Regions from separate parts of the Corynebacterium timonense genome, predicted to be linked through region 2. Evidence: predicted binding sites of a transcription regulator. Region 2 holds the regulator's gene; each other region holds the start of a gene.
What was found. Region 2 encodes LexA, which represses DNA repair genes until DNA is damaged. Its sites were predicted from a motif close to CGAACANNTGTTCG; they were not measured.

Region 1 (7,408 bases), 690 kb from region 2:
CGCCCTCCTCGCCCGCGCCGCTGACCAGACTGAAGAGATGCCGTTGACGTTTCTTGGTTGGCTCGAGGCGTTTGTTCCTTTCGGCGTCGGTGCTACCTCCGTCTTGTTCATGCTCGGTTGGCGTGGCATCGCGAGGCTCGTGCTGTCGAGGCGCCGCTAGACCCAGCTGAGCTCGTTGAACTCTTCCAGCGTCCGGGCGTCGTCGTTGCGCACGGGCAGCCCGCGGTCTGTGCTGACGTAGCGCACCCCACCCGGGCCCAGGAAATGAAAGTCCCCACCGTCGCGCAAAATGGTGATGTGGTTGTCGCTGACGAGGCTGTGGCACGCCGAACACAACGGCAGCAAGTTGTCCAGGTCTGTCGGCCCGCCGTCCGCCCAGTCACGGACGTGGTGCATTTCTATAAAGCGCGTGTGACTACACCCGGGCATCGCGCACTGGTGACGCCACATGAGCATCAGCGCGTTGACCTGGGCGTCGGAGGCAAGCCGAAATGCGCGCCCACTGTTGAGCACCAGCCCTGTGTCGTCGACCCTGTTGAGCCGGTAGTGGGCGTTGGCGAGGAAGTTTTTCACCGCCTTTGAGGGCGCACCAGGGTTGTAGGGCAGGTAGGCTTTGCCGTCGGTGGTCATGACGACGTTGACGTGCGCCCCCGGTGCGCGCAACGGGTTACGCGGCCGCGACAACGTCATATTCACCATGCCCATAAACGCGCTAACCAACACCTCCCCGATGGGCAGGCCGAAACCGGAACAGCCGCGTGTTTTCTTATCCTGGCGGTCTATTTCAGCGTCGATACGCTCCGGATCCACCGTCGCGTCGTTGCCCGCCAAGGATGCCCAGTTGACGTCGTGCCAGGCGAGTTCCCCGACCTTCATCGCCGCCATCACACGCGCGCCTTCCGCCGCGTTGAAGTCCGCCCACAGCTTTATACGCCCATCCGGCGCGGCTTTCAGACGCACGTAGGACGTCCTCGTCGCTTTCTGCGCCGGCTGGCGGAATTGCAGCAGCGCGATCTCCAACTCGTGGAACGTCATGGTGCAGGCCAGCTCTACCAACTCGGCCTCGTTGTCCTTGGTGAGCGGCGGCAGTATCAGTCTGACCTTGGAGTAGTTTGTTCGCCCTTCCAAGAATGCTTGTGCCATCACCTCGAAGCGCAGCATTGCGCGGGCAACCCTGACGTATTCGTGGGCGGTGGAGTTCGGTACCGCGATGCTCCGGACCAGCCACAGTGCGGTAGTTTGTGCGCCGAACTGGGGTGCGAGCCCGAGGACGTCGAAAAGTGCGATGGCGTAGAGTATCTGCGCCTTGCGGCGCGAGAATACGCCGAACCCTTTTTCGATGGTGTGCGCGATATGTGCGGGTGCGCTGTCCCTGCTGACGGTGGTCGGTGGTGTGTCCATTGCTCCCCCAAGCGTGTCGATCGTGTGTTTGATTGACAGTATAGCAACGGGTCGGACATGTGGGTTGAGCTGGCTAAAGGCAGATTTTCGACGTTTACATAGCGCGCGTGTTTGAGTGGGGTGGACTATGCAATGCATACATCCCAGCCCCGAAGCGGACGGGCCCGCAACTATGCAATGCATACCGATCAGCGCCCGACCACCAAGCGCACCGACTATGCAATGCATACCGATCAACGCCCGCGCGCCGAGCGCCGCGACTATGCAATGCATACCGATCACCCCCCCGGCCACCAAGCGCCGCGACTATGCAATGCATACCGATCACCCCCCCGGCCACCAAGCGCCGCGACTATGCAATGCATACGGATCAGCCCCCGAGCGCCAAAACTATGCAATGCATACGGATTAGCCCCCGACCGTCGAGCGCACCGACTATGCAATGCATGCACCCCAACCCCAACCGCCGAGCGCCGTGCCTATGCAACGCATACGGATCAGCCCCCGAGCGCCGCGACTATGCAATGCATACACCCCCGGCCCCGAAGCGGACGGGCCCGAAACTATGCAATGCATACGGATCAGCCCCCGACCGTCGAGCGCCGCGACTATGCACTGCATACGGACCGACCTCTGTTAGCGACGGTCGAAAAGTAGCCCACCCGGAAAAGATTGGATGGGCGATTTCATTGAAGGAATGGGCGTAGACCCGGTACCTGCCCGGGCAGGGTCTGTCATTGAGGAAGATCGCGGCCGAAGTCGGCTGTGCGAAGAAGGCGGTGGAGAAGGCTCTGGCTTCAGATTCGCCGCCTTGTTACAAGCCACGGGACGCCAAAGGCACGGGTTCCGTTCCGTTTGAGCCGCAGGTGAGGCAACTTCTTGCGGAGGCACCGCAGCTTAATGCCACGGTGTTGGCCCAGCGGGTGGGTTGGACAGGTTCGGAGTCATGGTTTCGCAACCACGTTGCCAGGATCCGGCCTGAGTATATGTGCGCCGACCCAGTCGATACCCTTACTCACGCCCCGGGGCGAACCACTTCGGTGGCGTCACCTTCGCCAGCGCCATGGTCGACCGTATAGTTCGCCATGCGAAAATCGTCCAACACCGAGGAGTAAGGCACCGCATCAAAGGGCGCAAAGTGCCCGCAACAATAACCCCCGAACCAAGGCACCGCCAGGCACAATAACAACGACCACACTGGGCTACTTTTCGAAGAGCGTCAGTGGGCTACATGTCGAGGCACGCTCACACGTCCACAACCTTGCCGAGGAAGTACAACTAGTGGCCGCCCGCGACTGCGGCGCGACCCGGAACACGCACGTGTGGCGTCGAGTAGCGCGGGCGACCTTCCTGATTCCCGAGCAGTGGCACTGGCATATCGTTTTCACCCCCAAAAAGGGGAGGCGTCAGTGATGTGACTCGTGTTGCGCATGTGACTTATGTGAAAACAGGGCTACAGTGAACTTGACCCTAAACCCTCACTTGAGACTTGAAAGACGGTGGGGGCCGCCCCACACAGCCCTGGAGGTTCCCGTGAAGAAGATTGCTTCGAGCATTCCCGCCCTGGCGCTCGCTGGCGCCCTGTCCCTGTCCCTCGTCCCCGCCGCCCACGCCGAGCCCGCCGGATCTGCCGTGGGCAGCAGCGGAAGCAGCGCGAACGCCGCGAGCAGCGGCCTAACCATTGAGGAAGGCAAGCCGCTCAACACGTGGGAAGCTGGCGGTGTCGCGGGCACCTGGGACGGCGTCGAGTGGTTCTACCACGAGGACGGGAAGCACGTCGTGGTCAATCGCGACCACGTCAAGGCGGACCTCAAGGGCCTGACCGAGGGCTACCTCACCATCGCGGAGTTCGCGCAGAAGGCCGGCTACGCACAGCCGAAGAACGGCAGCCAGGAGACGGGCAGCAGCGCGGCCTTCGAGGCCGCGAGCCAGCTGCTTCCCTTCGCCACCATCGGCGGCCTGGCCGGGGAGTGGGAGGGCCAGCAGTGGTTCTACAACCAGGACATCAACTACGTGGTGAACTCCCGCGAGCTGGTGAACAAGACGGTCGCCGAGGGGCAGGCCGGCGTGATGCTCACCCTCGACTTCGCGCGCAAGCTGCAGCGCGAGCTGCCCATCAACGTCACGCTCTTGCAGGGTTCCAGCGCGCAGGGCTCCGGTACGCAGGGCCTCAGCCTGCCTGGGTCCTCCGTGTTCGTGGAGAACACCGCCGAGCGCGAGGCGCGCACAGGCCAGCAGGCCAACGGCGGCTCGAGCTTCGAGGCTCTCAACGGCGGCGGCTTCGAGGCGAGCGTCGAGCTGCAGCGCCTCGCGCTCATCGCGCTGCCGGCGATCCTCTTCCTCGGCGGCGCCTACTACTACCTCAACGACGACGGCCGCACCTACGTCACCAGCTCGGGCCGCACCAGCTCCACGCCGACGGCGGAGGAGCGCTCCTCGTCCGAGAGCCTGCTGAGCAGCAACCGCGCCGAGGTGCAGCGCCAAGCGCTGGAGGTTACGCCGACGGCCGAGCAGGCGCGCGGCATCAGCGCCGAGACCGGCGTCAACGGCGTGTCCAAGGGCCTGATCGGCCTCGTGATCGCCTCGCTCGTCGGCGCGGCGGCATTCCTGGTGGGCCGCCGCCAGCTGGTCTAAGAGCTACGAGCTACTTCGTGTAGTTTTCCTGGGACTCGCGGAGGATGCGCTCAGCCTCCTCGCGGTTGCCCCAGCCGGAGCCGGACACCTCCTTGTTCGGCTCCAAGTCCTTGTAGTGGACGAAGAAGTGCTCGATCTCGTCCTTGGTGAAGTCGCTGATGTCGTCGATGTCCTGGATGGACTCGTAGCGCACATCGTCGAGGACGCAGAGGAGCTTGTCGTCGCCGCCGGCCTCGTCGGTCATCTTGAACACGCCGATGGGGCGCGCGATGACGGTCACGCCCGGGAAGACGGGCTCAGGCGTGATGACGAGGGCGTCGAGGGGGTCGCCGTCGTCGGCAAGCGTGTGCTCGATGAAGCCGTAGTCGGCCGGGTAGGCCATCGGGGTGAACAGGTAACGGTCGAGGTAGACGCGGCCCGTTTCGTGGTCGACCTCGTACTTGTTGCGGGAGCCCTTCGGGATCTCGATGATGACTTCGATGGCCTTGTCGCTCATGTGCGCTCCTTCATGCCGTCTGGTGGGTGGAAAGTACGCCAAATATCATACGTGGGCTACCCTTTAGCCCGATGAAGGTATGGACATGGGCAGTCGGCGCCGCCGCCGTGATCAGCGTCGGCGCGGTCGCAGGGATTGGGGTTTCCGCGCAGCAGCAGCGCGCCGAGCTCACGCACGCGCCCGCGTTCGAGCTCACGGCCCCCGCCCCCATCGTCGAGCCCGCGAGCCCGTCGCCTATCGACGCCACCACCCGCGCCGCGGAGATCGCCCGCCTCGCCGCCGACCCCGCGCTGGGCACCTTCCACGCGAGGATCTCCTCCGCGGATACCGGCGAGGTCATCTTTGACCAGCTCTCCGCCGACCCCCTGCGCCCAGCGTCGACGACGAAGGTGCTCACCGCCGCCGCCGCGCTGCTGGAGCTGGGCCCCGCCGACACCATCACCACGGACGTCGTCGCGGGTAAAACCCCCGGCCAGGTCGTGATCAAGGCGGCCGGCGACGTGTGGTTCGATGAGGAAACACTCGATCGGCTCGCCGCCGAGATCGGCAGCGCCGACGCCGTCTACGTGGACACCTCCGCCTGGCCGGGGGAGACGCTGCTGCCGGGGTGGGACCCCGTCGACATCGACGCCGGGTTCGTCGCCCCGCTCGAGCCGATCATGCTCCACGGCGGGCGCATCGGCGCCACCGAGGGAGACGTCCCGCGCTCGCACACCCCCGCCCTCGACGTCGCGCGCGCGCTCGCCGAGCGCCTCGGCGCCGACGTCGCCGACTACGGCGCCGCACCCGCGGGGGCACAGGTCCTCGCCAGCGCCGAATCGCCCGACCTGACCGCCCGCCTGAAGGCCATGATGAAAGACTCGGACAACGTCATGGCCGAGGCCATCGGCCGCGAAGTCGCCGCCCACCGCGGCGCGGCCAGCCCGCAGGCCACCCTCGACGCGCTCGCCGAGCGCGGCTACGACACCACCGCCGTCACGCTCGCCGACGGCTCCGGCCTGTCCACCTTCAACCTCATCCCGCCGCGGCTGCTCGATGAGCTGCTTGTCGACGCCGCACGGGCCGAACCCCTCCGCCCCCTGCTGTCCACCCTGCCCGTCGCCCACGGCGAAGGAACGCTCGCCGAGCGCTACGCCGACCTGCCCGGGCGCGGCTGGGTGCGCGCCAAGACGGGCACCCTCGACTCCACCTCCGCGCTGGCCGGCACCGTGACCAGCCGCGAAGGCAACGTGTACACCTTCGCCTTCATCTCCAACGGCAGCGACATCCTCGCCGCGCGCCGCGCCCTCGACGAGCTGGCCTCCGTGCTGCGGGAGTTCTAAATGCGCCCGTTCTGGCCGCGCCGCTCGCCGCACTTCGCGGCGTGCCGGCACGCCGTGCGCCCCTTCGACGGGCCCGCCGTCATCGGCCTGTCCGGCGGGCCGGACTCCCTGGCGCTCGCCGCGGCCGCCGCCGCGGAGGCGAAAGACGCCGTGGCGGTCGTCGTCGACCACGGCCTGCAGCCCGGCTCCGCCGATATCGCCCAGCGCGCCGCCGAGCAGGCCCGCGCCTGGGGGCTCGAGGCGCAGGTCGTGCGCGTCGACGTCGCGCCGGGCAACCTCGAGGCGCAGGCCCGGCGGGCCCGCTACGCCGCGCTGCGCGCCGCCGGCCGGGAGGTGTGGGTCGCCCACACCGCCGAGGACCAGGCCGAAACGCTCCTGCTCGGGGCCCTACGCGGCAACCCCTCCGGCATGGCGCCGCGCGAGGGTGGCGTCGCGCGGCCCTTCCTTACGCTGCGCCGCGCCGACACGCTCGGCGCATGCGCGGAGCTCGGGGTCGAGCCCTGGCACGACCCCATGAACGCCGACGCCTCCTTTCGCCGGGTGCGCGTGCGGCGCGAGGTGATCCCGCAGCTGTGCGAACTGATCGGCGGCGATGCGGTGCCCGCGCTGGCGACAACAGCCGCGCGGATTGCGCAGGGGCGGGAGCTTGTGGCGTCGATAAGCGAGGGTGCCCCAACCGACGACTGCGCCGAGCTCGCGCGCGACCCGGCGCCGGTGCGGCGGCGCCGCCTCGTCGCGTGGCTGGCCGGGCACGGCGTGGCTCCGGGCGGGGCGCAGCTCGAAGACATTGACGCGCTCGTCGTGCGGTGGAAGGGTCAAGGGCCGGTCACCCTGGCCGGCGGGCGCAGCGTGCGCAGGGTCGCGGGCAGGCTCGTGGTCACCTGAACCCAACCTGCAAAACCGCTGGTGGTTGTTCCCCGCGCGGGGAAGGTGGCAAGATGAGGGAGTTACGCGATGCGCTAGGGCTTGCGAGAAAGGGCACCGATGACAGGACACGAGCTGCACGATACGAAGAACTTCGACGTCCCCGCCAACCCGTACGGCGAGGACGTGGAGGCGATCCTCATCAGCGAGGAGGAGCTGCAGACACGGATCCAGCAGTTGGCGGACATGGTCTCTGAGAAGTACCGCGGCGCTGAGCAGGAACTCATCCTCGTCTGCGTGCTCAAGGGCGCTGTGTTCTTCCTGACGGATTTCGCGCGCCGCCTCGACATCCCGTGCCAGCTGGAGTTCATGGCGGTGTCCTCGTACGGCAACTCCACCACCAGCTCGGGCATCGTGCGCATCCTCAAGGACCTCGACCGGGATATCCAGGGCCGCGACGTGCTCATCGTGGAGGACATCATCGACTCTGGGTTGACGCTGTCCTGGTTGATGAAGAACCTGCGCGGGCGCCAACCCCGCTCTCTTAATGTGATCACCCTGCTGCGCAAGCCCGAGGTGCAGACAGCGCAGATTGATCTGCTGGACATCGGCTTTAACATCCCGAACGAGTTCGTCGTTGGCTACGGCCTGGACTACGCGGAGCGCTACCGCGACCTGCCGTACGTGGGCA
Region 2 (7,408 bases):
CGACGAGGGCTTCGACTGGCTCGTGCCGGGGCTGCGCGAAGAACTGGTGACGGAGCTTATCCGCACCCTGCCGCGACCGCTGCGCCGCACCGTGGTGCCCGCGCCCGACTTCGCCGCGCGCGTGCTCCCCGAGCTCACGCCCCACGAGTCAGGTCTGCTCGATCAGCTCGCGCACGGGCTGCGAGAACTCGGGGGCTCCGGCATCAACGCGTCCGACTTCCGCCCGGATGCGCTGCCTGCTCACCTGCGGGTCACGTTCGCCGCGATTGACAAGCGCGGCGAGACGATCGACCACGATAAAAACCTCGCCGCCCTCAAGGAGCGCCAAGCGGGGCAGATCCGGTCCTCGGTGTCCAAAGCGAGCCGCCGCTCCGAGTCTGGGGTCGTGACGGAGTGGACCCGAGAGAATCTGGGCGACGTCGCCGAGACGGTGCACGCCACCATCGACGGCAACACCGTCGACGCCTACCCCGCCCTTGAGGCCACGCCGGAAGGCGTGAAGGTGACCGTCCACCCGACGAAGGCAGCGGCCGACGCGTCCATGGTCACCGCCACGCTGACATTGTTGCTGCGTGAGGTGACGGTCAACGCGAATCAGATGATGAAAGGTCTGCCGCTGCGGCAGAAGGTCGCCGTGGACAACTACCCGCACGGAGGTGCTCAGGGGCTCGTCGACGACGCTCGTGTTGCCGCCGTGCGTGACTTGATGATGGCCCACGGCGGCCCAGTACGCACCCCGGAAGACTTCGACGCCCTCGTCAAACACGTCACGCCCGGCGTCGCCGGTGCCGTTCGCCGCGCGGTTGTCGCTGTCGCCCCGGCTCTTGTGGAGTGGTCCTCCATGCGCGATGAGCTGCGCTCCTGGGAGGGGCCGGCGATCGACGACATGCGCTCCCAGCTGAACTTTTACCTTCCTCCGCACGCGATCACGGTCCACGGCGTCGAGCGCCTGCAGCACGTGCCGCGCTACGTCGAAGCGATGCGCATTCGACTGGAGGACATGGGCCGCGATCCCGACCGGGACGCCGAGCGCCAGGCGGTGATCGATTCGGTGAAGAAAACGCTGAAAGCGAAAATGTCGCGCCTGCCCGCTGGGCGGGAGAAGACCGCGGCGTACAAGGACGTCGTCTGGAGGATCGAGGAGCTCCGGGTCAGCCTCTTCGCGCAACGATTGGGGACGGCGGAGCCTGTGAGCCAAAGGCGCGTGGAGAAGATGATCGAGAAGCTAGCGTAAGGGCGCGCTTAGAAGTCTTCTCGGTCCTTACGTCGCATGAGGCGAATTTCGGATTCGAAGTCTTCGGCGGATTCGAAGGATTTGTACACGGAGGCGAACCGTAGGTAGGCGACCTCGTCGAGCACGCGCAACGGCTCGAGCACGGCCAATCCGATGTCGTTGGCATTGACCTGGGAGCTGCCGTGGCTACGCACGGTCTCCTCGACCTGCTGCGCGAGCCGTTTCAGCGCGTCGTCCGAGACGTCCCGCCCCTGGCAGGCTCGCCGCACGCCGACGATGAGTTTGTCGCGGTCGAACGGCTCGCTTACGCCGTTGCGCTTCACTACGGTAAGCACGGCTTTTTCCACGGTGGTAAAACGCCCGCCGCATTCGGTGCATTCGCGGCGCCGCCTGATCGCCGCGCCGCTGTCGACGACGCGGGAGTCCATCACGCGGGACTGTTCATTGTGGCAAAACGGGCAATACACGGGGAGTGAGTCTACCTCGCCCTCACGCTTTCGGACGAGCGTGGCAACCTAGCGCCCCGACGTGGCAAACGATGTACTCGGTGCGCTCGCCGGGACAGCGGGCTCCGGCGACGTGTCGAGGATCCCACCAAGCGCCGACCCCACCAGCAGCGCAAGCCCGAACCCGGCGCCCATCAAGGCGCTCGCCCGGGATTCGTGGCGGGATAAGTGAACGGTCCCCTGTACACTATCCGGCCCCTCGTTCGAACAATCTCCCGTTCGAACATCGCCCCCGAGGCTGCGCACGGCGCCGCCGCGCGCGTTGCGAACCGAGACGTCGGGGATGTCCCAGACAGCGGCCGGGACCGGGCACCGTGAGCGCTGCGCGTTGTTCGGCGCGACGGCGGTGTGACGAGGTGCGATGATGGTCATTTCTGTCTCACTTTCTTGCGACGGTGGATCGTGCACTCAGAGTAAAAACCGAGCGGACACGTCGCCCGCACCCTCGCTCGGATGTTCGACTTCCGCTCTCATGTTCGATTTATAGCAGTCGAACACGCACGTGTCCAGACATGAGCCATAAATCTCGAACACCCTTGCCACATCTGCTATTTTGGGACACGACGCAGACGCCGCTACGGCATCAAGCGCCGGGTGGGTTACTACCCCTCCCGCACGGCGCGCGGCGCCCGGACAGGCACTCACGACACGAACTTCACAGACCCCTCAAGGCAAGGAACATGGCACGCAAAAAGTACGACCCCACCACCCTCGACACCAGCGTTCTGTCGGACCGGCAGCGCCGCATCCTCGAGGTCATTCGTGACGCCGTGGTCCTGCGCGGCTACCCGCCCAGCATCCGTGAGATCGGCGACGCCGCGGGGCTGCAGTCGACTTCCTCCGTGGCGTACCAGCTCAAGGAGCTCGAGAAGAAGGGTTTTCTGCGGCGCGACCCGAACAAGCCGCGCGCAGTGGACCTGCGCCATCTGCCTGAGGCCCCGAAAAAAGGGCCGAAGACGAGCCCGCAGACGGAGACCCCTGAGGACGTTTCCCCTGCCCGCTACATCCCGGTCGTCGGCCAGATTGCTGCGGGCTCGCCGATTCTCGCCGAGCAGAACGTGGACAGCTACCTCCCCCTCCCCGATGAGCTGCTCGGCGACGGCGAGCTGTTCATGCTCCGCGTCGTCGGCGAATCCATGCGCGACGCTGGCATCCTCGATGGGGACTGGGTGGTTGTCCGCTCGCAGCCGGTCGCCGAGGAAGGCGAGTTCGTCGCCGCGCTTCTCGACGGCGAGGCGACCGTCAAGGAGTTCCACCGCGATTCCACCGGCGTGTGGCTTCTGCCCCACAACGACGCGTTCTCCCCCATCAACGGAGATGAGGCGCAGATTATGGGGCGCGTTGTCTCGGTTTTCCGCACGCTGTAGCCCGCCCCCTTACACTGGGCGGGGTACGCAACGCCGACATATTTTCAGCAGAAAGGTGCCGCACCATGGCTTCTACAACCGTCAAAGTTGGCTCGACCGTCGGGCTCCACGCCCGCCCCGCATCCGTGATCGCCGAGGCGGCAGGCGAGTATGACGAAGACATCACGCTTACCCTCGCGGGCGACGACGAGGACGACGGCGCCGACGCCGCCTCCTCCCTCATGATCATGGCCATGGGCGCGGAGTTCGGCGACGAGGTTACCGTGACCTCCGACAACGCCGAAGCCGTGACGAAGATCGCCGAGCTCATCGCCTCCAATCTCGACGAGTAGCACAACCCCCACTCGGGGGTAGGAATCGGGCATGACGCCCCCACCTCCGGTGGTGTTCTCCGAGTTCTGAAACAATGTGACCGGCGCTCCACTCGGTGACGCCCCAATTTTTTCGCGCGGAGGCCACGCATGTACGCAGAAGAACGTAAACGCCAGATCGCGTCGCTGACCGCCATCGAAGGCCGGGTCAGCGTGAGCGCGCTCGCGGAGCGTTTCGACGTCACCGCGGAAACCATCCGCCGCGACCTTGCCGCGCTGAGCAAGGAGGGCAGTGTCCACCGCGTCCACGGGGGCGCGGTGGCTAGCCAGTCGTTCCTCACCGCCGAGATGCCCCTGGACGCGCGTTACCGCTCTTCGTCGGGGGCGAAGACGGCGATCGCGCGCGCCGCCCTCGACTACCTCCCGGATGAATCCACGGACGGGATCTTTCTCGACTCTGGTTCAACGATCAGCAGCCTGGCCGCCCTGCTCGTCGACGACCCTCGCGCAGCGTCCTGGCCTATCGTCACCCGGTCCCTCCCCGTCGCGCTCGAGCTTTCCGGCGAGGGCATGACCAACGTCCAGCTGTTGGGTGGGACGGTCCGAGCATTGTCTCAGGCGGTAGTGGGTGACACCCCTCTGCGCACTCTGGCGCTCATGACCGCCGACGTCGCGTTCATCGGCACGAACGCCCTTACTGTTGATCACGGCCTGTCGTCCGCGGACCCGCAGGAGGCCGCCGTCAAAGCCGCGATGATCACCAACGCACGTAAGGTCGTGGTGCTCTGCGATTCGACAAAGCTGGGCACCGACTATCTCGTTAGCTTCGCCGGGCTGGCAGACATCGACGTTCTCATCATCGACGACGCGGCCCCCGCCTCCTTGCTTGCTGAGTTCGAGAACCACGGCATCGAGCTCGTCGTCGTCAGCGGCGAGTAGCTCCCGGCTTCTCGAACCCGTCGTAGCGCCCCTCCCCGAGCGTCCGGAATGCCCAGCGCATGAGGGGGTAGATGACGATGATGCCCACCGATCCGAGGGCGATGCCCTCGAGCTGCACCGGCCCGACGGTGAGCGAGAGGTTGCCAATCCCCACGATCAACGCGACCGCAGCTGCCGTGAGGTTCGCCGGGTGGGTAAAATCCACCCGGTTGTCCTGCCAGATGCGCACGCCGAGCATGCCGATCAGCCCATAAAGCACGAGGCAGGCGCCACCGAGCACGCCCGCGGGGATGGTGAAGATGACCGCGCCGAACTTCGGGATGAACGCCAAGACGATCGCGAACACCGCGGCGACCCAGTACGCGGCCGTAGAGTACACCCTGGTCGCCGCCATGACCCCGATGTTTTCCGCGTAGGTCGTCGTGGCTGAGCCGCCGAAACCGCCCGCCAGCGTGGTGGCCACGCCGTCGCCGATAAGTGCGCGGCCCTGGTAGCCGTTCAGGTCGGCTCCCGTCATCTCCCCGACCGCTTTGACGTGGCCAACGTTTTCGGCGACGAGCACTACCACGGCCGGCAGGGTAACCAGAACGGCGGAAAGGTGGAACTCGGGGGTGTGGAACTGCGGCAGGCCGACCCACGGCGCCTGCGCGATCTGCTCCCGCGCGTCGTCCGCTAAGCCGCCGCTCAGCGCGGCGCTCACCCAGCCGACCACGACGCCGGCGAGGATGCTCAACCGCGCGATCATCCCGCGCGTGGCCACCGTGACAACGAGGACGGTTCCAAGGGTTACGAGCGCAATGAGCGGTTGCTTTTCGACGTTCGCAACGGCCGTCGGGGCGAGGTTAAAGCCGATGAGGGCGACGATTGCCCCGGTGACCACCGGCGGCATCACCGCGTCGATGACCTTCTTCCCCGCCGCGTCGACGATAACGCCGATGAGGATGAGCGCTACCCCTGTCAGGAGCACCCCACCCAGCTGCGCCCCCATGCCGTACTGTTGTGACGCGGTCAGCGGCGCGATGAAGGCGAAGGACGAGCCGAGGTAGGAGGGCACCTTGTTGCGGGTGAGCAGCAAGAAGATGATGGTGCCCACCCCGGAGAACAGCAACGTCGTGTTTACCGGGAAACCCGTCAGAGTAGGCACGAGGAGCGTTGCGCCGAACATGGCCACGACGTGTTGCATTCCGATGCCGATGGTGCGCGGCCAGTTGAGGCGCTCGTCGGGGGCCACCACGGCCCCCGCAGTCACCGTCCGGCCGTCGCCGTGCAGGGACCAGCCAATGAAATTACTCACTGGCGTAGCCTAACGGAGCCGGCGCGGGCTACTCCAGCAGGCCCGCCGCAACAAGCACAACGCGGATCGCGTCGACCTCCTCCGGGGTGAGCTGCGGCACCGGGTCCGGCATCGTGGCGGATTCGAAAACGCCGAGAAGCCTCAGCGCGACCTTGAAGGAGCCGACCCCCGCGCCGAACCCGGTAACTGACGTCGCCTGGGAAGCGATGAGCATGAGGTCAGCGAGGCGGTTCTGCTCCGCGCGCACCGTCTCCCAGTCCCCTGCCTGGTACGCATCCCATTGACGCACGTAGGCATCGGGGTCGACGTTGGCCAGACCGGGCACCGACCCGTCCGCACCCGACAAGTACGCGCCATCGACCACCACTTCGTGCCCCGTAAACAGGAGCAGCGGATGGCCGGCGGCCTCATTTTTCTGGGCGAGGAAGCGGAATTCTACGTCGTCGCCCGACGAGTCCTTCACTCCAGCGAGCACGCCCTCCTGCCCGAGCCTAATCAGCATGTCGGCACCAAGCTTCGCCTGGACGCACACCGGGATGTCGTAGGCGTAGACGGGCAGCGACGTCGCGGCGTGGATGAGGCGGAAGTGCTGCTCCACCTGGGCCTCGCCGCCAAGGGCGTAGAAGGGGGCCGTGACGACGACGGCGTCCGCGCCGTTGTCTTCGGCGACCTTAACGGCCTCGATCACCTTCGCGGTCTGCGTTTCGATGCACCCGACCAACACCGGCAGCCGGCCAGCCACCACATCCGCGGTCTCCCGCAGGATCTGCAGGCGCTCCGAGTCCGTAACAAACGCCCCCTCACCGGACGAGCCGAGGATGAACAGGCCATGCACCTTGGCGTCGATAAGCCGCTCGAGATTGCGCCGGTAGGAGGCGCTGTCGAGTGTGCCATCCTCGTGCCGCGCGATAACGACGGGAGGAATAACGCCGGAGAGCCTCCGGGTCAATTTATTCATGAAAAGTATCGCCTTTCCTGGTTCGAAGCCTGGGAGGTTTTAGAGAGTGGGGTGCAGCAGGGAGGGCGAAGCCGATAGCAGCTGCCGGGTGTACGGGTCGCGCGGGTGCGCGAAAACCTGAGCGGCCTCGCCCTCCTCGATGATGCGGCCGCCGCGCATGACGCAGATCCGGTCAGAAATGTAGCGTACGGTCTGGATATCGTGGCTGATGAACACCATCGATAGCCCGAGGGAGGCCTTGAGGTCGGTAAAGAGGTTGAGAATCTGCGCGCGCACCGACACATCCAGAGACGACGTCGGCTCGTCGGCAATGATCACGTCCGGGTTGAGCGCCAAGGCCCGCGCGATGGCGACGCGCTGACGCTGGCCGCCCGACAGCTGCCCCGGCAATGCGCCGAGCGCCGCCTCAGGAAGACCGACCAGGCGGAGCAACTCGTGCACCCGCTCCTCGCGCTCGTCCGCGGTGCCCACGTCGTGGACGCGGAGTGGGTCGAGAAGCTGTTCCTTGACGGTCATGCGGCTGTTCAGCGCGGTGGACGGGTCCTGGAACACGACCGAGACGACACGCCCCATCGTCCGGCGGTCCTCGCCGGTCCGGCGTGTAACGTCACGCCCATTGAAGCGCACCGTTCCGCTCGAGGGGGTCTGTAACCCGCACATGACATTGGCTGTGGTCGACTTCCCGCATCCGGATTCACCCACAATGCCGATCGTCTCGCCAGGCATCACGGACAGGCTGACGTCGGTGACCGCGTCGACCCAGTTCGGGCGAAAAATCGGGCCGGTGCGGGCCTTGAAC
Region 3 (7,408 bases), 1.1 Mb from region 2:
TTCACGCTCTTGACGTAGGAGCGCTCGGGGCGGAACCCGGCGTCGTACATGGCGTACAGGACGCGGCGGTGGACCGGCTTCATGCCATCGCGGACATCGGGAAGAGCGCGGCCCACGATCACGCTCATGGCGTAATCGATGTAGCTGGTCTGCATCTCCTCATTGATGTCAATGGGCATGATGCGGTCGTATTCGTCACCGCCGAGGGTGTCATCACTCATGGGAAGCCTTTCTTTCGTCTGCGCACATTCTAGCGGCCCCTGCGCGCTTTCCCGCCCCCGGCGGTGGTATCACAGTGGTATGGCAATGACACTTCGGCTGACCACGGAGGAGGACAAAGCCCTCGTGCTGCTCGCCTCCGCGTGGGGCTGCTCCAAGCAGGAGGCCGCGCGCCGCGCTATCGCCACCGCGGCCGCGCGCATGCTTGACGACGCCACCATTACCGCCCTGGCCCGCACCCACGCCCAGGAGTACGCCACCACCGAGGCGCGGATCCGGCGCGCGAGGGACGCGTGAGGCGCCCGTGAAGAGCCTGAGCTCCGAGCAGATGCTCGCCATCGCCGACGAGGTGTGCCACATATATAGGGTGCGCGTGCGCTCCTTCGCGGCGCTAGCCGCCTGCGCCGCCGTCCCCGGGGCCCGCATCCACGGCGCGCCGGTGTTTGATTCGCGTGACGCGGCGGCCGCCCAGCTGCGCCGCACCGTCCTCGCGCTGGGTCCGCTGACCGGCCACAACGACGCCCTCGCGGAGGTCGCCGCGGCGGTGTACCGGGAGTGGGTTGACGCGGGGTGAGGGCGTCGACAAGCAAACCGTGCATGCGGGACGGGCTGACGGTGGCGCCGCCCCGACCCCCGTGTTACATTTGTTGCCGTTGTGGTTGCAGTGACGAATGTGGCTGAGGAGTTGCCCGGCGCTGCGGCGGAAGAGCCCCAACACGAAGAGGCCCCTGTCACGAGGGGCCTTTTTCGGGTTATACGACAAAATGTGTGTCTGGTGTCGGCGTGTCGCGGGGGCTAGATGTGGCCTTTTTGGATGCCGATTGAGTGGGTGTAGTTGGTGTCGATAGCGTTGTCGTAGAGGGCTGGTCGTCCTGTTTCGTGGTCGGCGTGGTTCTCGTTGTGGGTCAGGGTTGGAACTTTGGCGAGTTGGTCCTGACCCCAGTTGGACTGTCTGGCGATCTCGACTGGGTCGTCAGGCAGTTCTGTTTTCAGGTAAAGCCACCAGTCGAGCATCCGGCGTTGATGCTCACCGGATCTGCCGCGATGGGTGCGGGCAAGCAGTTTCAGCTGGGCGTTGATCCCGCCTTCAAGACTGTTAGTCGTCGGTTTGATCCGCCCGGGGTTGATCACACCAGCGGGTGGGGCGAGGTAGACAAACAACAAGTTGTTGCGCCACAGGTGGTTGAGGCTGTTGTAGGCCTTGCGGGTGCGCTCATGCGTCCACGACCAGGTGCGTTGTTTCGTCAATGGGTCGGTTGTCCACGTTTTCTGGTTCATCCAGTCGCGGTAGACGTTGCCGTATTCGTGGAGCTTGGCACCCCACGCGGCCGCCTCATCAAGATCGGTGATCTTCGTGAGGTTAAGCGCGAGATGGTAGATCGCTCGTCCAGCATCCGTGCGCGGGCGGGAGGTGGTGTAGCGGCGCACCACACGTTGGGCGTGGACAAGGCAGCGTTGGATCTTGGTGTTAGGCCAGCACTTCTTGATCGCGCTGGCCGCGCCTTGTCCACCGTCGATCACGGCGATCAGGGGCGCGGGGATGCGTTCACACAGTTGCTGGTAGTCGCGGGTGGTTTCGTGTGTGCACCAGTGCCAGGCAATGACGTGATCCAAAGTGGCGGCAACTATGAGACATCCGCCGGCGGTGTAGGTGCCGTCAAGAAAGACCTGGTCATAGACTCGGCCTTCGTGCCCGATGGTGGGATCGGGAACATCAACTAGCCAGAAGTGCTCAAACCGGCGTTGCAAGGTGCGTGGGTTGCAGCCTGTTTTGGCAGCGGTGATTTTCAGACTGTCACCCGTGGTGACGTGAGTGATAAAGGCGTTGAAGGCGGCGGCGTTGGTGATATCCGGCCGTCGTTTCGTGACGGAGGCACCGCAGATCTTGCATCGCCACCGAGTGCGGTTCGCGGAGGTTTTCCCATTACGCTTCATTTCGCCGCCGCACACAGCGCAGCGGGGTCGGTTCTTCGGCATTGGGCCACCACACCACCGGCCCCTACCACATCAACCACGCCACACCGGGGATATACGACCACAACAGCGGATATACGCTCTTGGGGCATATACTTCCGGAAATCGCCGAGGTCAGATACCGGAAATCACCAATTCCGGACACACATTTTGACCCTTAACCCCCTTTTTCTGTATGGAGCACCCCGCAACCTTGTAAAATCCTGTAATCTAGATCACGTTCCCCCCCACCACCCACGGAAGGCACTCTCATGAAGCTCAAGAAGGCGCTGGTCGCCGCACTCGCAACCACAACCATCGTTTCCGCGGCCCCCGCCGCCAATGCGCAGATCGTTGCGCCGGAACCCAGCTCTCGCATCCAGATCCCCGGCGACATCGTCGACTTTTTCGACGGTCTGACCCCGATCAACCGTTTCGAGACCGAGCAGGCCCTGAAGATTGGCGCCGCCGCCATCCTCATCAACTCCTCCATCGGCATCATCAGCTCCCTCATCCTCATCCCGCTGCGCCTGGCCGGCTCCTCCCTCTAGCACCCCAGCCCGGGCTGTCCCGGGCCTTTTTTGCAGGCTGCGTTCGAACGTGTGTTCGTATCGATAGGGCGTGTGTCGGGGCGGGGCTTTAGGGTGTGGGGCAGGTTCCAAGAAAGGGGGGTGGCCGTGTCAACGTCACTGTCAACGCCGCTCGGCTCGCTTGTCGACGCCATCACGTCCGCCACCAGCGACCTTTCCGCGATCTTCTCCACCCCCGACGACCTCACCTTCGGCGCGGTGCGCGCCGACATGGAGCGCCTCTACGCCTCACTCGACGCGCTCGCCGCCATCGACGCCGCCTACGCCTACCTCGCCGACCGCGACGGCGCCGGCGAAGTCGTCGGCGCCAACCACGCCACCCAGTACTTCGTCGACGTGCTCGGTCTCTCCCGCGCCGAGGCGCGCAGCCGCATCACGCGAGGCCACGACCTCTACGGCGAGCCCGTCGTGCCCGACATTCCCGCCGACTCCGAACCCACCCCGGAACGCGAACGCGCCCGCGAAAAGCGCCTCGAGCGGGCCCGCCGCGCCCGTGCCGCCGCCCGCTCGCGCGCCGGCGCCGTCAGCGCGGAAAAGCACAAAGTTATCCAGTACGCCCTGCGTGACCTCAACGAACACGCCACCCCCGGGTACGACGAGCTACACGCCGAGGCCCTCGCTCACGCTACGGGGTGCGGGCCGGAAGAGCTGCGCCGCTGGCTGCGCGACAACGTCCGCCGCGCCAACCTGCGCGGCCGCGACTACGACGGAGAGAAAGACCCCCACGCGGCGTGGAAGAAGCGCTCCATCAGCTTCGGGCGCCCCGACGCCGACGGCTTGGGCCGCGTCACCCTCCAGCTCGCCCGCGGGGAGATGGCCCTGCTCAAAGCCCTCATCGAGCCCGGGTACGCGCCCGGCACCAACGTCTCCACCGACCCGGCCGAGGACACCCGCACCCGGGCCCAGCGCGGACACGACCAGCTCGTCGCCATCCTCCACAGCTACGAGCACGGCAAGCAGCAACGCGGCCGGGGCGCGGCCTCCGTCGTCCTCTCCCTCACTGCCGAGGACCTCACCTCCAGCGACCGCGACACCCTCTTTGCCACCAACACCGGCATCGACCTCGACGCCCACGACATCCTCCGGCTGGGCCTGAGCGGCACCGACTTCATCCTCGAACTCGACCCCGTCACGGCCCTGCCCCTGTCGCTGGGGCGCACCCGCCTAGCCTCCGTCGGGCAGAAACTCGCCCTCCTTGCCACCCAAGGCGTCTGCGCCTGGGCAGGCTGCGACCGCCCCGGCATGGAGCTCGAGGGCCACCACATCGTGGCCTGGAAAAACGGCGGCCTCACCGACATCTCCAACCTCGCCGGGCTGTGCCGCGAACACCACCGCTGCGTCAACGACGACAGGGACGGCGCCCGCAACAAGGGCCACGTGGACATCAACCGCACCACGGGCCGGGTCGAACACCACCCGGCCGACGGATCCCCACCCCGCACGAACGAAACCCACGGGTACCGCACCTCAGCGGGCGCACGCATCCGACATCGCGCGGGGCCCGCCGCTTAGGCCAGCTTCTCCTCGTAAAAGCGCACGAACCTGCGCCCCACGACCTCCGGGTCGCGCGCCCACTTGTTGTGCCCCAGGCCCCCGTCGAGCTGCTCCACCGCCAGCTCGGCGGCGGGCGCATGCTGCGCGAGCGCCTCCGCCGAGGCGATCGTGCAGTCCTCGTCGTTGCCAAACCGCGTCAACAGCACCGGGACCTGCACCCCCGACACAGCCGTCGGATAATCCGCCCCGGCGATGTGGCCGATCGAGTTGCTGCGCGACAGCTGCGCCCACTCCCGGACGTGGCGGCCCGCCTGCCGCCCGTAGCCAGCCAGGTCCCACTTCCCCGCCGGCCAGAAGCCCAGGGTGCGCGAGACCCCCGCCATCACCGGCGCCCCCATCCCGATGCGCCGCTTGCTGCGGCCCGTGAAGGACTTCCAGTACGGGCTGCCTGTGCCCACGCCCATCATGCCGACGACGTTCTGCTCCCGCGCCCGCGCGCTGGACAGGTACAACATGCCCACCTGCCCACCCATCGAGTGCGTCAGCAGCGCCACGGGGTGCCCGGCCGATAGGCCCAGCACCTCCTTGGCGGCGCTAATGGTCAGCGGGTAGTCCTCGGTGACCAACGTGTGGTAGCCCCAGGTGCGCGAGCGGGAGGCGCGCGCCGTGCTGGTTCCCTGGCCGCGCAGCTCGCCGATCGCCGAGGGGAAGCCGTTATCGCTCAACCAGCTCGCGATGGGTGTGTAGTAGCGCGCCCCCATGCCGAAACCGGGCCAAATCACGACGAGGGGCTTCTCCGCTCCCGCCGCCGGAAACAGCGAAACGGTGCTGGTCGAACGGTCGGGCAACGTGATGTCGACAGAAACCATGTGTGGAGAGTGTACTCGCCTCTCTGTGATCCCGCTCTCAAACAGATGACGTATTGACGGCCGCCTCACTGATCGCGCCCTTCACCTCGCGGCGCAGCTCGCGGAACTCGGGCAGGTCGCTCACCGCGGCGAGGTCCGGCTCCGCCCCGGCGAGAGAGCCGTAGACGTCGGGCACGTCGTAGACGCCCACGATGCGCCCCGGCTTCGCGGCCATCACCACGACCCGCTGGCCGAGCAGTAGGGCCTCGTCGACCGAGTGGGTGACGAAGACGATGCTGGGCGTACTCGCCGCCCAGATGCCCAGCAGGTCGGCTTGGAGCTGCTCGCGGGTGAACGGGTCGAGCGCGCCGAAAGGCTCATCCATGAGGACCACGCGCGGCGACTGCGCCAACACGCGCGCGATCTGGGCGCGCTGTTGCATGCCGCCGGATAGCTCGTGGGGGAAGCGCTCCCGCGCCTCGCTCAACCCCACCACCTCGGTGAGACGCTCGGCCGCCTTCTCCTGCTCAGGGTCTCCGGTCAGGGAGGCGCCGAAGCGAATGTTGTCCTTCACCCGCAGCCACGGGAATAAGGTCGGCTGCTGGAACACCACCCCGCAATGATTGCCGGGCCCCTTCACCGTGCGGCCCGCCACGGTAATTGTCCCGGTGGTGGGGAGGAGGAAGCCCGCGATGAGGCGCAGCAGCGTCGATTTCCCGCAGCCGGACGGGCCGACGACGCAGACGCGCTCTCCGTCGGCGATGTTGAGGCTGAACTTCTGCAGGCTGGGCACCTGCTCGCCGTCCTCCGTGGTGTAGACGTGAGACACGTGGTCAAGCGTGATCATCGTGGGTTACCTTCCTTCCATGAAAAACACCGCGTCGTAGGCGTCCTCGCTGGACAGCGGCGCGGCGACCTCGCGTTCGCCGGCGAGGAAGGCGGAGGTGCGCTCGAGCGCCTCGGGCACGCCCCGGAGCTGCTCGAGCTGCTCCGCGCCGCCCACAATGTGCAGGCCATCGAGCTGGTACAAGGTCTCTTCGACGCTGAGCTGCGCCTCGTTGGCGTTGCCCTGCGCAAACTCTTCTGGGTCGTCGCGTCGCACCTGCGCCGCCCAGTCCTGCAGGTCGAGCCACGTCTGCACAAGCTCCGTGTTCTCCTCAACCCAGCCGCGGGCTGCGAGCGTGAAGTTGTACGTCGGCGCTCCCGCCTCCGCGACGTCGGTGCTGGTGAGCACGATGTGGCCCGACTCGGCGAGGAAGGCCCGGACGGGATCCCACACATAGGCGGCGTCGATCTCGTCCGACTGCCACGCCGCCGGCAGCGCGTCCGGGGAGAGGTTGACCAGCTCGACGTCCTGCGTGGGGTCCATTCCGGCCGAGCGCAGGGCGTTGAGCAGGCTGTAGTGCGCCGTGGAGGAGTACGGCACGGCGATCCTGCCGCCGCGCAGGTCCGTGATGGTGTCTACCGAATCGTCCTTGGCCACGAGCGCCTCGGTGTCCCCGATGACGGCGCTGACGCGCGGGATAACCACGTCGAGGCTGAGCGGCTCGCTCAGGGCCTTCGCGGAGGGCGTGGATCCCAAAAAGCCGAGGTCGATGGAGTCGGAGGCCAGCCCTTGCACGACGTCCTGGCCGGTGGGGAAACGGATCCAGCGCAGGTCGGCGTTGGGCATACACGCCTCCGCCAGCCCCCGGTCGCGGACGTAGAGCTCAGTGCCCAGAATGACCTGGTAGCCGAGCCGGACCTCGCCCGCCGCCTCGGTAGGCTCGACGGGACATTCGGCGTTCGTGCGCTGCTCGTACTCGCTGGCCGGAGTGCCCACGCACCCGGTGAGGAGCACACCCGCGGACGCGAGAAGCGCCGCGGTGAGAGATCTCGCGTTCATCGGCAGTTATCCCTTTCCGCGCCAGGGGGCCCAGCGCCGCTCGGCCCAGAGGAAATGCTGATCCATACCCACGGCCACGACGCCGATCACGATGATGGAGGCGATGGTCAGCGAGGTGTTCAGCTGCGTACCGGAGATGAACGCCAAGGCGCCGATCCCCGGGATGCCGTCGTTGAGCTCCGCGGCGATGATCGCCGACCACGCCATGCCGTTCGCGAGCCTCATGCCGCTTAAGATCTCGGGCAACGCCCCGGGGATGGTCACGCGTTGGAGTACCTGCGCGCGATTCGCCCCCATCGATTGGGCGGCGCGCACCCAATCGTGGCGCACGCCGATGACGCCGGAGGTGGTGGCGACGGTGATGGCGGGGAACGTGGCGAGGAACAGGAGGATGACCTTCGAGGTGTCTCCGATGCCGA

Region 1: the regulator LexA is predicted to act here: its motif matches at 1,419-1,432, upstream of BLT81_RS00255 (HNH endonuclease signature motif containing protein).
Region 3: the regulator LexA is predicted to act here: its motif matches at 2,768-2,781, upstream of BLT81_RS10685 (HNH endonuclease signature motif containing protein).

The regions. Positions count from the first base shown of each region.
Region 1 covers NZ_LT629765.1:57,206-64,613, forward strand. Annotated here, with positions in the region: gene BLT81_RS12885 (hypothetical protein) at 1-160, shown strand, start outside; gene BLT81_RS00255 (HNH endonuclease signature motif containing protein) at 157-1,401, opposite strand; gene BLT81_RS00260 (hypothetical protein) at 2,935-4,035, shown strand; gene BLT81_RS00265 (inorganic diphosphatase) at 4,046-4,531, opposite strand; gene dacB (D-alanyl-D-alanine carboxypeptidase/D-alanyl-D-alanine endopeptidase) at 4,603-5,853, shown strand; gene tilS (tRNA lysidine(34) synthetase TilS) at 5,854-6,738, shown strand; gene hpt (hypoxanthine phosphoribosyltransferase) at 6,853-7,408, shown strand, end outside.
Region 2 covers NZ_LT629765.1:742,875-750,282, reverse strand. Annotated here, with positions in the region: gene hrpA (ATP-dependent RNA helicase HrpA) at 1-1,234, shown strand, start outside; gene nrdR (transcriptional regulator NrdR) at 1,243-1,701, opposite strand; gene BLT81_RS12910 (hypothetical protein) at 1,763-1,912, shown strand; gene lexA (transcriptional repressor LexA) at 2,421-3,107, shown strand; gene BLT81_RS03610 (HPr family phosphocarrier protein) at 3,173-3,439, shown strand; gene BLT81_RS03605 (DeoR/GlpR family DNA-binding transcription regulator) at 3,569-4,357, shown strand; gene BLT81_RS03600 (uracil-xanthine permease family protein) at 4,344-5,651, opposite strand; gene BLT81_RS03595 (dihydrodipicolinate synthase family protein) at 5,680-6,600, opposite strand; gene BLT81_RS03590 (ABC transporter ATP-binding protein) at 6,649-7,408, opposite strand, start outside.
Region 3 covers NZ_LT629765.1:2,235,830-2,243,237, forward strand. Annotated here, with positions in the region: gene gyrA (DNA gyrase subunit A) at 1-221, opposite strand, end outside; gene BLT81_RS10665 (hypothetical protein) at 301-516, shown strand; gene BLT81_RS10670 (hypothetical protein) at 524-793, shown strand; gene BLT81_RS10675 (IS1249 family transposase) at 1,015-2,196, opposite strand; gene BLT81_RS10680 (hypothetical protein) at 2,445-2,723, shown strand; gene BLT81_RS10685 (HNH endonuclease signature motif containing protein) at 2,850-4,274, shown strand; gene BLT81_RS10690 (alpha/beta fold hydrolase) at 4,271-5,125, opposite strand; gene BLT81_RS10695 (ABC transporter ATP-binding protein) at 5,163-5,951, opposite strand; gene BLT81_RS10700 (taurine ABC transporter substrate-binding protein) at 5,958-6,989, opposite strand; gene BLT81_RS10705 (ABC transporter permease) at 6,996-7,408, opposite strand, start outside.